2 regions of the Bradyrhizobium sp. NP1 genome follow, and region 2 is predicted to be linked to the other one. Evidence: predicted binding sites of a transcription regulator. Region 2 holds the regulator's gene; the other holds the start of a gene.
What was found. Region 2 encodes HrcA, which represses chaperone genes, less so after heat shock. Its sites were predicted from a motif close to GTTAGCACTCNCNNNNNGNGAGTGCTAAC; they were not measured.

Region 1: the regulator HrcA is predicted to act here: its motif matches at 2,382-2,410, upstream of QOU61_RS25225 (co-chaperone GroES).

The regions. Positions count from the first base shown of each region.
Region 1 is NZ_CP127385.1:5,195,407-5,202,607, reverse strand. It holds gene groL (chaperonin GroEL) at 247-1,887, opposite strand; gene QOU61_RS25225 (co-chaperone GroES) at 2,025-2,339, opposite strand; gene QOU61_RS25220 (usg protein) at 2,774-3,055, shown strand; gene QOU61_RS25215 (cupin domain-containing protein) at 3,201-3,779, shown strand; gene QOU61_RS25210 (acyltransferase family protein) at 3,905-5,842, shown strand; gene QOU61_RS25205 (NupC/NupG family nucleoside CNT transporter) at 5,864-7,114, opposite strand.
Region 2 is NZ_CP127385.1:168,583-175,783, forward strand. It holds gene QOU61_RS00775 (hypothetical protein) at 1-366, shown strand, start outside; gene pncA (bifunctional nicotinamidase/pyrazinamidase) at 627-1,340, shown strand; gene grpE (nucleotide exchange factor GrpE) at 1,366-1,971, opposite strand; gene hrcA (heat-inducible transcriptional repressor HrcA) at 2,084-3,172, opposite strand; gene rph (ribonuclease PH) at 3,419-4,132, shown strand; gene rdgB (RdgB/HAM1 family non-canonical purine NTP pyrophosphatase) at 4,144-4,779, shown strand; gene hemW (radical SAM family heme chaperone HemW) at 4,766-5,923, shown strand; gene QOU61_RS00810 (penicillin-binding protein activator) at 6,034-7,201, opposite strand, start outside.

The DNA of each region.
Region 1 (7,201 bases), 2.7 Mb from region 2:
CTAGAAACAATAACTTGGTAGTGGTCCTTTGATTCTAACATTCGCAAAAGAGCCTGCTGCAACGGGATGCGAATGTTAGAATCGGACCACTAGCGCGTGCATTCCCGCGCCAAACAGGCCACAAACACAGGCCACAAGCAAAAGGGCGCGGCTTGCACCGCGCCCTTCGCGTTTCGTGCGGATCGCGGTCCCGGATCAGCGATGCACCGCTCAAGCGCTGCATCGCGTCCGGGACGACGCGGGACCTTAGAAGTCCATGCCGCCCATGCCGCCGCCCGGAGGCATCGCGGGGCCGGCCGACTGCTTCTTCGGCAGCTCGGCGACCATGGCTTCGGTCGTGATCAGAAGGCCGGCCACGGAGGAGGCGTTCTGGATCGCGGTGCGCACCACCTTGGTCGGGTCGATGATGCCCTTGGAGACCAGGTTGACGTAGTCGCCGGTCTGGCTGTCGAAGCCGTAGCCGTACTGATCCTTCTCCAGGATCTTTCCGACGACGACCGAGCCGTCCTCGCCCGCGTTGATCGCGATCTGGCGAGCCGGCCAGGAGAGCGCCTTGCGGACGATCTCGATGCCGGTCTTCTGGTCCTCGTTCTTCGGGCGCAGGCCCTTGAGGTGCTCGGAGGCTCGCAGCAGGGCGACGCCGCCGCCCGGCAGGATGCCTTCCTCGACCGCGGCGCGGGTCGCGTGCATCGCGTCATCAACGCGATCCTTGCGCTCCTTCACCTCGACCTCGGTCGCGCCGCCGACGCGGATCACCGCGACGCCGCCGGCGAGCTTGGCCAGACGCTCCTGCAGCTTCTCACGGTCGTAGTCCGAGGTAGTCTCCTCGATCTGCGCCTTGATCTGCTGTACGCGCGCCTCGATGTCGGCCTTCTTGCCGCCGCCGTTGACGATGGTGGTGTTCTCCTTGTCGATCATCACCTTCTTGGCGCGGCCCAGCATGTTGAGCGTGACGTTCTCGAGCTTGATGCCGAGATCTTCCGAGATCGCCTGGCCGCCGGTCAGGATCGCGATGTCCTGCAGCATGGCCTTGCGGCGATCGCCGAAGCCCGGAGCCTTGACGGCCGCGACCTTCAGCCCGCCGCGCAGGCGGTTGACGACGAGGGTGGCGAGCGCTTCGCCCTCGACGTCCTCGGCGACGATGAGCAGCGGCTTGCCGGTCTGCACGACGGCTTCCAGCAGCGGCAGCAGCTCATTCAGCGAGGACAGCTTCTTCTCGTTGATCAGGATGTAGGGATCGTCCATCTCAACGCGCATCTTGTCGGCGTTGGTGACGAAGTAGGGCGAGATGTAGCCGCGGTCGAACTGCATGCCCTCGACGACGTCGAGCTCGGTCTCCAGCGACTTGGCTTCCTCGACCGTGATGACGCCCTCGTTGCCGACCTTCTTCATGGCGTCGGCGAGGAACTTGCCGATCTCGGCATCGCCGTTGGCCGAAATGGTGCCGACCTGGGCGATCTCCTCGTTGGAGGTGACCTTCTTGGAGTTCTTGACGAGGTCCGCAACCACAGCCTCGACCGCGAGGTCGATGCCGCGCTTGAGGTCCATCGGGTTCATGCCGGCGGCAACCGCCTTGGCGCCTTCGCGCACGATCGCGGCCGCAAGCACGGTCGCGGTGGTGGTGCCGTCGCCGGCCGCGTCAGCCGACTTGGAGGCGACTTCGCGCACCATCTGCGCGCCCATGTTCTCGAACTTGTCCTCGAGCTCGATTTCCTTGGCGACGGTGACGCCGTCCTTGGTGATGCGGGGAGCGCCGAACGACTTGTCGAGCACCACGTTGCGGCCCTTCGGGCCGAGCGTGACCCTCACGGCGTTGTTGAGAATGTCGACACCGCGCAGCATGCGGTCGCGGGCGTCGACGCCGAATTTCACATCTTTAGCTGACATATTGGGTTTCCCTGAGTTGAACTGATCTCACCCTGTCGGTGACGCCTTTGTTTTGCACCGTTCGCGACGGCCTCGCTTCCGCTTGGCCTGCTCGGGTACGCGGCGCTCCTTAAGGGCTGAGCGTGTGCGGCGTGGAATCAGGCGGCCTTCTTCTTGGCGGCGGTGTCGGTGAGAACGCCCATGATGTCGCTCTCCTTCATGATCAGCAGCTCTTGGCCGTCGATCTTGACCTCGGTGCCGGACCACTTGCCGAACAGCACGCGGTCGCCCACCTGAAGATCGATCGGGATCAGCTTCCCGCTCTCGTCACGGCCGCCGGGGCCGACAGCGACGACTTCGCCCTGGGAGGGCTTTTCCTTGGCCGTGTCGGGAATGATGATGCCGCCTGCGGTCTTCTCTTCGGCGTCGATGCGCTTGACCACGACGCGGTCGTGAAGCGGACGGAATTTCATGCAGTCCTCCTAAGCTCTTACGAATATTGTGGATTTTTGGATGCTAGCAGTCATGGCCAGCGAGTGCCAGCCTGACTGGCTGGAAATAGGCCACAGCTTTGTGATGAGCAAGAGGCTTCTAGCAGAAAATTTGCCGCTGCCCCGGAGGCTGGCCGGCAATTTCGCCCGAGATCATTAACGATGGTCCGGGAGCGCGGAGGGCGTATTAGCAGCTGCGGTAAGCTGCTGCCAAAGCAACAATTTTCAACAATTCATTAACCCTTTGGGCTTGAGATGCGTTGGTTGCGTGCGTCACATTTCTCTCATGTGAGCGCATCTCGAACCGGGTGGCTCGGCTAACTCGGCATGAAGCGGGTTCGGAAAAACGGTCTCTGCTTTTCCGCATCATGCCAACGGCCTCCCCTTGAATATGCGCTCCTGCAAAGGAGGTTGGCATGGTCTCGAGGGTTGTTTCCGACGACTTTCGGAAGCAGGTGCTGGGTTACGGGCTGACGACGGCGCAGATTCTTTATCGGATGCCGGATCACCCGTCGTTGCTGCAAACCTATGTCTGGCAGAACTACGACCTGTTTCCGAAATTTCCGGCGTTGCAGGATTTCCTCGCGTTTTGGCAGAAAAAGCTCGATGGCCCGCTCTACTCCGTGACGGTGGCGCATTCGCGCCTGATCAAGCCGGCGGAGCTGCGCGCGGTCGACGGCGTGTTCCGCCTGCACTGAGACAGGCCAGATTTGTAGGGTGGGTTAGCGTAGCGTAACCCACCATCTTCGTCGCCACGTGGCGGTGGGTTACGGCTTCGCCTAACCCACCCTACGAAGCGCTCTCTGTGCTAACCTTTCGCAGGTATCGAAAGGGAGAACGCCGATGGCGAGCAGGAAGCAGAAGCGCAAGCCCGTATCGCGCGCGGCGGCACGAAGGCCGGCGCAAAGGAAATCGGCGGCACGCAAGACGGCAGCCAAATCCACAGCGGCCAAATCCACGGCGGCCAAGTCAACCGCGCGCAAGAAGATCGTTCGCCGCGCCAGAGCGGCGGTGCCGGCCGCCAGGCCCGCGCGGAAGAAACAGCGCGTCGCAATCAGCCATCACCGCGAGGAGGATTTCAAGGCCGACGGCCTGCGCGCCTACGCGCAATACCGCGACCTCGGCATCAAGGGTGCCACGGGCGGGCTGGCGCAGGCCCATGTGATCCGCCTGCTCGGTCCGTGCAATCCGCAGGAGGTTTCCAAGCTGCACTTCCACGACGTCGACTTCCAGATGGTCTACGTGTTGAAGGGCTGGGTGAAGACCTACATGGAAGGCGAGGGCGAGACCATGATGCGCGAGGGCAGCGCCTGGACCCAGCCGCCGCGCATTCGGCACATGATCCTCGACTATTCCGACAACGTCGAACTCCTGGAAATCATCCTGCCGGCCGATTTCGACACGGTGGAGCTGACGGCGTGACGGGGCCCGTCGGCTGAACCGGCCGGGCCATGCACCGGCGTCTTGCGGCCTTTTCTTCCCGCATTCCGCACGCTAAGGCGTGAGTGACTGTCGCCAGGATTTCGCTTGTCGGTTTTTTGTTTGACATGACCAGGGCCTATCGCGAGGACATCGACGCGTTGCGCGCGCTCGCCGTGCTCTCCGTGATCGGTTTTCATTTCGAGGCGCCGCGGATTTTCGGCGGCTTCATCGGCGTCGACGTCTTCTTCGTCATTTCCGGCTTCCTGATCACCGGCATCATCCAGGCCGAGATGCGCGAGGACAGCTTCTCCTTTGCCCGCTTCTACGAGCGCCGCATCCGCCGCCTGTTGCCGGCGCTCTATGTGATGATCGCGTTCTCGGCGCTGCCGGCGATGCATTTCCTGCTGCTGTCGGAGCGGCTGGAATTCTTCCGCTCCGCGGCGGCCGCGGTGACTTTCACCTCGAACATCTTCTTCTACCTGCAGGCCGGCTATTTCGACCACGCCGCGGTGGAAAAGCCGCTGCTGCACACCTGGTCGCTCGCGGTCGAGGAGCAGTTCTATCTCGCGCTGCCGCCGATCCTGTGGGCGGTGATGCGGCTTGCGCGCGGCGGCCGCCTGGCGCTGCCGGTGGCGCTCGCCGTGCTCGGCGGCGCCTCGCTCGGGCTGAGCATCTGGCTGATCGCGAACGGGCGCGCCGAGAACGCCTTCTTCCTGAGTCCGCCGCGGGCGTGGGAATTCCTGGTCGGCAGCGCGATCGCGGTCGAGGGATTCCCGAAAGTGCCGCAGAATCGGCCGCTGCAGCATGCGATCCGCGGCATTGCGGTGATGATGATCCTCGTTCCCGTCTTCACCTACCAGCAGGGCCCGGATTTTCCCGGCGCCCGCGCGCTATGGCCGTGCCTCGGTGCGGCGCTGTTTATCTGGTGCGGCTACGGCATTCCGAACCGCACCCGTCATCCGCTGTCGTTCCTCAGCCTGCTGCGCTTCTGCGGCCAGATTTCCTATTCGCTCTATCTCTGGCACTGGCCGCTGTTCACCTTCGCGCGCTTTGCCAAGCCGAGCCTGACGCTCGACATCACCGAGAAGACCGCGCTGTTCGCGCTCACGGTCGTGATTTCCTACCTGTCATGGCGCTTCGTCGAGCAACCCTTCCGCGACCGAACCTTGGCGCCGACGCGGCGCGCCGCGTTCAGCACCGCCTTGTTCGCCAGCATGGCGCTGCTCGCAGGAAGCCTTGGCGGATTCATGCTGAGCCGCACGCCGTCGGACAGCGACCGCGCCGCCGCGCGGCTCGATGCCTATAACGCCTACGACTACAAGGCGCTCTACCGCTACGGCCAATGCTTCGCATCAGTCGACAGCCGCTTTGATGGTGACTGCCTCGTGCCTGCCGCCGGCAAGCTGAACCTGCTCCTGTGGGGCGACAGCCTGGCCGCGCATTATCGCAACGGGTTCGAGGCGATCGACCCGAACGCGCTGCAGATCCTGCAGGCGACGCAGCCGGCCTGCATGCCGACGCTCAGCACCGCCGCTCAGGCGATCGCCGCCTGCGGTGTGTTCGCGGCGCGGATGGCGGCGTTCTTCAGCGACATCAGGCCGGATCTGGTGATCCTGTCCGCGGACTGGCTCGAATATGCGCGCCCGCCGCGGTTCGACGCCATGATCGCCGACCTCAGGTCGACCATCGCGCGGCTGCGCGCGATGGGTATCCGCGTCGTGCTGTTGGGGCCTGCCGTGCAGTATCGGGCGCGGCTGCCGTCGATGCTGGCCCGGGCCGAGCGCCGCGGCATCGACGCGAAGCCTGACGACTTGGTGCTTGCCGACATCTTCGCGCTCGACCGCATGATGGCCGCGGCGCTGCCCAATGCCGACGGCTTCGCCTACATATCGGTGGTCGATGCAGTCTGCCCGGCGCGGCAATGTCCGCTCACGATCGCAGACGGCATCCCGGTATCCTGGGATCATGCGCATCTCACCCCCGAGGGCTCGGCCTATGTGGTGGCGCGGATCGCGCCGCAGGCCGGACTCAAAACGGCGAAGGTCGTTTCAGGACGCGATTGAAGCGGGCGGTCGGCAGGGGCGTCATGTCAGGACGCCGACGATCGCGCCCATCAGGCAGGTCGTGATGGTGCCCGACACGATCGATTTCACGCCGAGCGCGTTGATATCGTCGCGCCGCTCGGGCGCCATGGTGCCGAGCCCGCCGATCATGATGCCGAGGCTGCCGAAATTGGCGAAGCCGCACATCGCATAGAGCATGATCAGCCGCGAGCGCGGGTCGAGCGCATCCGTGCCCAGTTTCGACAGCTCGACATAGGCGATCAGCTCGTTGAGCACCGTCTTGGTGCCCATCAGGCTGCCCGCCGTGACGGCTTCCGGCCACGGCAGGCCCATCAGCCAGCACACCGGCGCCATCACGAGCCCGAGCATCCGCTGCAGTGAGATTTTTGCGCCGCCGATGTCGGGCAGCACGCCGAGGATGGCGTTGGCGAGATGGACCAGCGCAACCAGCACGAGCAGCATGGCGACGATGTTGAGCAGCAGTTCAAGCCCGCTCGATGTGCCCTTGACGATGGCATCCATGGTGCTGGTCGCGTGCGCGTCGGGATCACCCAACGCACCGCCGGTGCGGCGGTCCGATGTCTCGGGCACCATGATCAGGCTGACCAGGATCGCGGCGGGCGCGCCCAGCACGGAGGCGATCACGAAATGCGCGGCCGCGTCGGGAATCAGGGGAGCAAGCAGCGTCGCATAGAGCACGAGCACGGTGCCGGCGATCCCGGCCATGCCGCCGGTCATGACCAGGAACAATTCGCTGCGCGTCATCTGCGCCAGATACGGCCGCACGAACAGCGGCGCCTCCACCATGCCGAGAAAGATGTTGGCGGCGGTGGACAGGCCCACCGCACCGCCGACGCCGAGCGTGCGCTCGAGCACGAAGGCCATGCCGCGCACGACCGGCGGCAGCACCCGCCAGTAGAACAACAGCGTGGTCAGCACGCTCATGACCAGTACGATCGGCAACGCTTGGAAGGCGAGGATGAAGTCTGCGCCCGGGGTCTTCAGGTCGAAGGGCAGGGCGCCGCCGCCGAGATAGCCGAACACGAAGGAGGTGCCGGCGCGCGAGGCCGCGGCGATGGCGCCGACGGCGTCGTTGATGGCGCCGAAAGCGTGGGCGACAAACGACAGCTTGATCAGCGCAAGCGCAGTGACGAACGTCACGGCAAGGCCGATGGCCGCCTGCCTCAGCGAGACCGCGCGGCGGTTTTCGCCGAGCATCCACGCGATCGCGAGCAAGGCCACGACGCCAGCAGCCGATTGCAGTTGCAGCATGTCTCTCCCAACCCCGCAAAGCAGATGCAGATATGACAGCGGCGTCGTTCAAAGCGCAATGGCACGCATGCGCCAGTGTCCTGGACC
Region 2 (7,201 bases):
GCCGACAATGACGAGGTCAAAGGCTTCGAGCCGGCGCCCTTCATGGTGATCGGCATCATCGGCGCGACCGCAGCCCAGCCCGACGATCGCGGGCGCTTCGCAGCGCAGGCGGCGACGCAAATCCCCGGCGTGCGCGACGCGCGGATCACGATGTCGGAACCGATCCGCATTGACGGTCAGCCCGCCTACGAGACGCGGATCGACGCCATCAGCGGCAAGGACAACACCCAGGTGACTGTGGTGCAGTGGCTGAAGTTCGGCTCATCGAGCGCGCTGCGCATCATCGGCAGCTCGCCGCGCGATCAATGGTCGAGCGCCTTCCCGCGGTTCCGTGCCGTCCGCGACGGCATCCAGCCGCGGAGCTGATGGGCAATCGCACGCGGCTGCGGCCGGCGCGATCCGCTTTACGCCTGGTGTGTCGGTTCAGAAATTCGCTTCATTTATCGGCGAGTGCGTCAGGAGAATTTCTGAACCAAAACCACACTAGAATCTTAGGATTCCTGGTGTCCTTCGAATGCGAAGTTCGCTTAAGAGGTTGCCGCGAAATGATGCGAACTTCGGATTCGGCACACTGCCGGGTGAGCTGATTCGCTGACGCCGCGCTGAACCGGACGGGGAGACGCAACATGTGGGATCGAAGACGGATTCTGGCAGGTCTCGGCGTCGGCGCGGCGTCAGGCGTATCGCGGCGGGCGTGGGCGGCAACGCCGATCAGGCCGGACGAGGCGTCAGCGCTGCTGGTGATCGACGTGCAGAACTGCTTCCTGCCCGGCGGCAGCCTTGCAGTGAAGGACGGGGATCAGGTCGTTCCCGTCATCAACAAGATCGCCAGAAGCTTCGCCAATGTGGTGCTCACGCAGGATTGGCACACGCAAGCGCATGTCTCCTTCGCTTCCAGCCATCCCGGCAAGAAGCCGTTCGAGACCATCGATCTGCCCTACGGCAAGCAGGTGCTGTGGCCGGACCACTGTGTGCAGGGCTCGGAAGGCGCGGCTCTGTCGAAGGATCTCTCGATCCCGCAGGCGGAGCTGATCATCCGCAAGGGCTTTCACAAGGACGTCGACAGCTATTCGGCCTTCACCGAGGCCGACGGCAAGACCACGACGGGGCTCGCCGCCTATCTGAAGGCGCGCCAGGTGAAGCGGGTTTTCGTGGCCGGCCTCGCCACCGATTTCTGCGTCGCCTGGACCGCGCTCGATGCCCGCAAGGCGGACTTTGAAACCTATGTGGTGGAGGACGCCTGTCGCGGCATCGACACCCAGGGCTCGCTCGCCAAGGCCTGGACCGACATGGCCAAGGCCGGCGTCAAGCGCATCCAGTCGAGCGACCTCGCGGCCTGAAGGCGCGCCGCCGGCGAGCGCCGGATCAGTTTGCGGTATCGACCGCCGGCGCCGCTTTCGCGCCGCCCTTGGCGACGCCGACCATTGCCGGCCGGAGCACCCGGTCGCCGATCATGTAGCCGGCCTGCACGACGTGAACCACGGTGCCCGCGGGGACCGACGGATCGGGAACCTCGTACATGGCCTGCTGGAAGTTCGGGTCGAACTTTTCGCCCATGGGATCGAACTTCTTCACGCCGTGTTTCTCGAGCGCATTGAGCAGCGAGCGCTCGGTCAATTCGACGCCTTCGATCAGCGCCTTCAGCCCGGGATCGGCGGCCGCCTTGGCCTCGGCGGGAACCGCATCGAGCGCGCGCTGCAGATTGTCGGCGATATCGAGCACATCGCGCGCAAAACCGGTAATGCCGTAGGTCCGCGCATCGGCTACCTCGCGGCTGGTGCGCTTGCGCAGGTTCTCCATCTCCGCCAGCGTCCGCAGCATCCTGTCGCGCGCGTCGGCCGCTTCCTTGGCGAGCGCTTCGACCGACGCCGGCTCGGGATCGTCAGGCATCACATAGGGCTTGGAAACCCTGGGCTCGTTGGCCTGCGCCGGATTGTCCGGATCATTCTTCTGCAGGTCGGGATCGGTCATGACTGGCCCTTTTGAAAATCGCCTGGATCAAGCTCATCGTGAATGGATGTCGGCCGGGATATCGTGCTTTAGCCGAAGAAAATCAAGCGCCATGGGTCCCGATCCGGGGACCTCAGCCGCCGAGCAGCCGGCTGACGATGCGCGCAGCATAGTCCACGGTCGGGATCACCCTGGCATAATTGAGACGCGTGGGCCCGATCACGCCGAGCACGCCGACGATGCGGCCGGCGCCGTCGCTATAGGGCGCCACGATGGTGGAAGATCCCGACAGCGAGAACAGCTTGTTCTCCGACCCGATGAAGATCCGCACGCCATCGGCATGTTCGGCGCGCCCCAGAAGGTCGACCACGCCGCGCTTGGTCTCGAGATCGTCGAACAGCGATTTGATCCGCTCGAGATCGTCAAGTGCGTGCAGATCCTCCAGGAGGTTGGCGTGGCCGCGCACGATCAACTGGCGGTCCTCGCTCTCGCCGCCGGACCAGCCTGCAACGCCGGCCGCGATCACCTTTTGCGTCAGTTGGTCGAGCTCGGCGCGGTCCTGCGCCAGCGCGGTTTCAAGCTCCAGCCGCGCCTCTGCCAGCGTGCGTCCGCGAATCCGCGCATTGAGGAAATTGGTCGCTTCCGTCAGGGCCGAGGAGGGAACGCCGGGCGGCAGCGCCAGCACCCGGTTTTCGACCTGGCCGTCTTCGGCCACCAAGACCGCCAGCGCACGCGCAGGTTCCAGCCGCACGAACTCGATGTGCTTGAGCCTTGCATTCGATTTCGCGGTCAGCACCACGGCGGCGGCCCGGGTCAGGCCGGACAGCCGGGTCAGCGCCTCGTCGAGCGCCGCCTCCACCGATTGCGCCCGGCCGACGGAGGCCAATTGCCCCTCGATCGACTGCCGCTCGGCTTCGCTGAGATCGCCGAGCTGCATCAGGGCATCGACGAAGAAACGCAAGCCGAGCTCGGTCGGCAGCCGGCCGGCCGAGGTGTGCGGCGCATAGATCAGGCCGAGCTGCTCGAGGTCGGCCATCACGTTGCGCACCGAGGCCGGCGACAGCGGCACGGTGATCAGGCGTGAAATATTGCGCGAGCCGACCGGTTCGCCGGTCGCGAGGTAGCTTTCGACGATTTGACGAAAAATGTCGCGCGACCGCTCATTGAGCTGGGCGAGCCCAGCGCGCGGTGTGATCAGACCAATCGGATCGTGTTGGGCCACTGAACAACTTGCTCCCTCGCAAACACCCTCGGAGCGCGATGGGCAGGGACGATATCGCCGTCGCGCTTGGGCGCCTCGCCTCGGTTCCGGAAACCGACCCGCAGCGTCCGGATCAGGCTGTAATTTGTCGATCCTCCGGCCCGCTGACAAGCAGGCATCGGGCTTAACGGTCTTGCCGCTGGCCGTTCTCCCACCTACAAGCACCGCAGGCAAAGCGCCCTTTGCCGCACTTTCTGGAGGATTCCCATGCGGCCAAGCCGCCGTGCACCCGATGAACTGCGCGCCGTGTCGCTGGAGCGGGGCGTCGTCAAATATGCGGAGGGTTCCTGCCTCGTCAAATTCGGCGACACGCATGTGCTGGTCACCGCGACGCTGGAGGAACGCCTGCCGCCCTGGCTGAGGGGCCAGGGCCGGGGCTGGGTCACGGCCGAATACGGCATGCTGCCGCGCGCGACCCTGGAACGCACGCGCCGGGAGGCCACCGCCGGCAAGCAGGGCGGGCGCACCGTCGAGATCCAGCGCCTGATCGGCCGATCGCTGCGCGCCGCCATCGACCTCGAGGCCCTGGGCGAGCGCCAGATCACCATCGATTGCGACGTGCTGCAGGCCGACGGCGGCACCCGCACCGCCTCGATCACCGGCGGCTGGGTCGCACTCGCCGACTGCATCGGCTGGATGAAGGCGCGCAATATGATCAAGGCCGAGGTGCTGCGCGCCAATGTCGCAGCGATCTCCTGCGGCATCTACGACGGCACGCCCGTGCTCGACCTCGACTATGCCGAGGACTCGGACGCCGACACCGACGCCAATTTCGTGATGACCGGCGACGGCCGCATCATCGAGGTGCAGGGCACCGCGGAGAAGACCCCGTTCACGCAGGAGGAGTTCCTGGCGCTGATGGCGCTGGCCAAGAAGGGCGTGACGCGGCTGGTCGACCTGCAGAAGCTCGCGGTCGCATAATCTTTCCAACCATGCACCGCAAAATCACAGGCAGGCTCGTCATCGCGACCCACAATCCCGGCAAGCTCGCCGAGATGCAGGAGCTGCTGGCGCCGCACGGGGTCGAAGCGGTCTCCGCCGGCGAGGTCGGCCTGACCGAGCCGGAGGAGACCGGCGACAGTTTCCGCGCCAATGCAATGATCAAGGCGGTGGCGGCGGCGAACGCGGCGCGGCTTCCCGCCTTTGCCGACGATTCGGGGATCGTGGTCGAGGCGCTCGATGGCGCGCCCGGCATCTTCTCGGCGCGCTGGGCCGGGCCGGACAAGGATTTTGGCGCCGCCATGACACGGATCGAGCGGCTGCTGCAGGAGCGCGGCGCCTCCACGCCGGACAAGCGCAGGGCGCATTTCGTGTCCGCGCTGTGCGTCGCCTGGCCCGACGGGCACCTCGAAGAGGTCGAGGCCCGCGTCGACGGAACGCTGGTGTGGCCGCCGCGCGGAACGGCCGGATTCGGCTACGATCCGATGTTCATGCCGGACGGTTTTGCGCGTACCTTCGGCGAGATGACCAGCATCGAGAAACACGGCCTGCCGCCGCTGGGGCTCGGCCTCTCGCACCGTGCCCGCGCTTTCGTCAAGCTTGCGGAGATCTGCCTTGAGCCGCGCTGACCAGGAAGCCTTTGGCGTCTACGTGCATTGGCCGTTCTGCCTGTCGAAGTGTCCGTACTGCGATTTCAACAGCCATGTCCGCCATGCCGCGATCGACGAGGACCGCTTCGCGCGGGCTTTTGCCGCGGAGATCGAAACCATGGCCGCGCGCACGGGTGCGCGCACGGTGACCTCGATCTTCCTCGGCGGCGGCACTCCGTCTCTGATGCAACCGAAGACGGTCGGCGCGATCCTCGATGCGATCGGCAGGCATTGGCAGGTCGCAAGCGACGCCGAGGTGACGCTGGAGGCCAACCCGACCAGCGTCGAGGCGACGCGCTTTGCCGGCTATCGCGCGGCCGGCGTCAACCGTGTCTCGCTCGGCGTGCAGGCCCTCGACGATGCCTCGCTGAAGGAGCTGGGACGGCTGCACAGCGCGCGCGAGGCGCTGGACGCGGTTGCGATCGCGCGGAAAGCCTTCGATCGCTACTCGTTCGACCTGATCTATGCCCGGCCCGGCCAGACGCCGGCAATGTGGGCCAGTGAGCTGAAGCGCGCGATCGACGAGGCGGCCGAACATCTGTCGCTCTATCAGCTGACGATCGAGGAAGGCACGCCGTTCTTCGGCCTGCATGCCGCAGGCAAATTGCGAACGCCGGACGAGGCGGCCGCCCGCGCACTCTATGACGTGACGCAGGAGATTTGCGCGCAGCTTGGACTCCCCGCCTACGAGATCTCCAATCACGCCCGGCCAGGCGCCGAATGCCGACACAATTTGGTCTATTGGCGTGGTCAGGAATACGCCGGCATCGGCCCGGGCGCCCATGGCCGCCTGGATATCGACGGCGTCAGGCACGCGATCGCGACCGAGAAGCGCCCCGAGAGCTGGCTGATGCGCGTCGAAGCGAACGGCCATGGCGTGGTGGTCGATGACGACCTCAGCAGCGAGGAGCGTGCCGACGAGTTCCTGCTGATGGGGTTGCGCCTCGCCGAAGGCATCGACCCCCGGCGTTACGCGGCCTTGGCGGGACGCCGGCTTGATGCGGACCGGATCGCGTCGCTGCGCGAGCAGGGCGCGATCGCCGTCGATAGTGACGGCCGGCTGCGCGTGACGCAGGCCGGCTTCCCCGTGCTCGACGCGGTCGTGGCGGATCTCGCAGCCTAGAATTTCGAGCTATAGCGTTTTCGAGCGAAGTGGGTGCCGGTTCGCGTGAAGAAAACGCGTCAAAACAGGAACCTGGAACATCGGCTCTGATTGAATTCAGAACCGATGCTCTAAGCGCCAAAGCTTTTCGGCGAACCGGCGACCGCCGTGCCGCCGCCCGTTGCGACGCGCATCACGGCAAGTCCCCGTTCATTGGTGCCGTCGGAGCGGAAGCGGAACAGGCCGTCAATGCCGGCAAAGCCGGACGGATTGGTCAGCGTTTCCGACGCGAAGCGCTGCCCTCCTTGCGTCCGCGCCAGCGCCGCGACCAGCGCCACGGCATCATAGGCGAGCGTCGCGGTGCGCACCGGCTCGCCGCCATATTTGGTGCGGTAGCGGCTGGAGAACGCGCGGAAGCCGGAAGGGTCCGGCGCCGCGTAGAGGCCGCCTTGCAGCGCCGGGCTCGCATAGACCCGCGGATTGTCCCACAGCCCTGTGCCGAGCAACTGGATGTTGCGCAGGTTCGCACCGGCGGCGGTCAGCGCATCGGCGGTGGCGACAACCGAATCGCCGTCATCGGCAAGCAGCAGCGCGTCCGCCGAGCCGAGCGCGGAGGCCACCGTTCGCGCCGGGGCCGCGCGGTCGGCGCCATATTTCTCGAACGCGACGATGCGGCCGCCCTTGCGGCCGACCGCCTGCTTGAACGCGGCCTCGACCACGCCGCCATAGGCGTTGTCGGGCAACAGCGCCGCGAAGGATCGCTTTCCGATGCTGACAGAATATTCGACGATGCGGTTGACGTCGGACTCCGGCAGGAAGCTGAGGAGGTAGACGCCGCGGCCGGCGACGCTCGAATCGGTGGAGAAAGCGATCACCGAAACGCCGCGCGTCCGCGTCAGTTGCGCGGTCGCCGGAACCGACAGGGCGAACAGCGGCCCGAGGATGATCTCGGCGCCCTCGTCGAGCGCCTGCTGGGTGCCCTGCTGGGCGCCTTGCGGGCTGCCGCCATCGTCCTTGATCAGGAGCTGGATGTTGGGGTTCTGGAATTCGGCGAGCGCCATCTCGGCGGCATTCCGCATCGACTGCGCCGCGACACCCGCGTTGCCGGCGGCCGACAGCGGCAGCACCAGCCCGACCTTGACCTGGCCGTTGCCCGCGACAACGGGCTGCTGCGTCGGCCCGGCCGGCGCAGACGCCGACGAATCGAATGGGTTGGAAAACTGGCTGAGGCCCTGTTGCACCCCCGCGCAGGCCGAAAGCAGGGGTGCGCCGAGCAGCAAGCCAACCACCGCCCGCCGG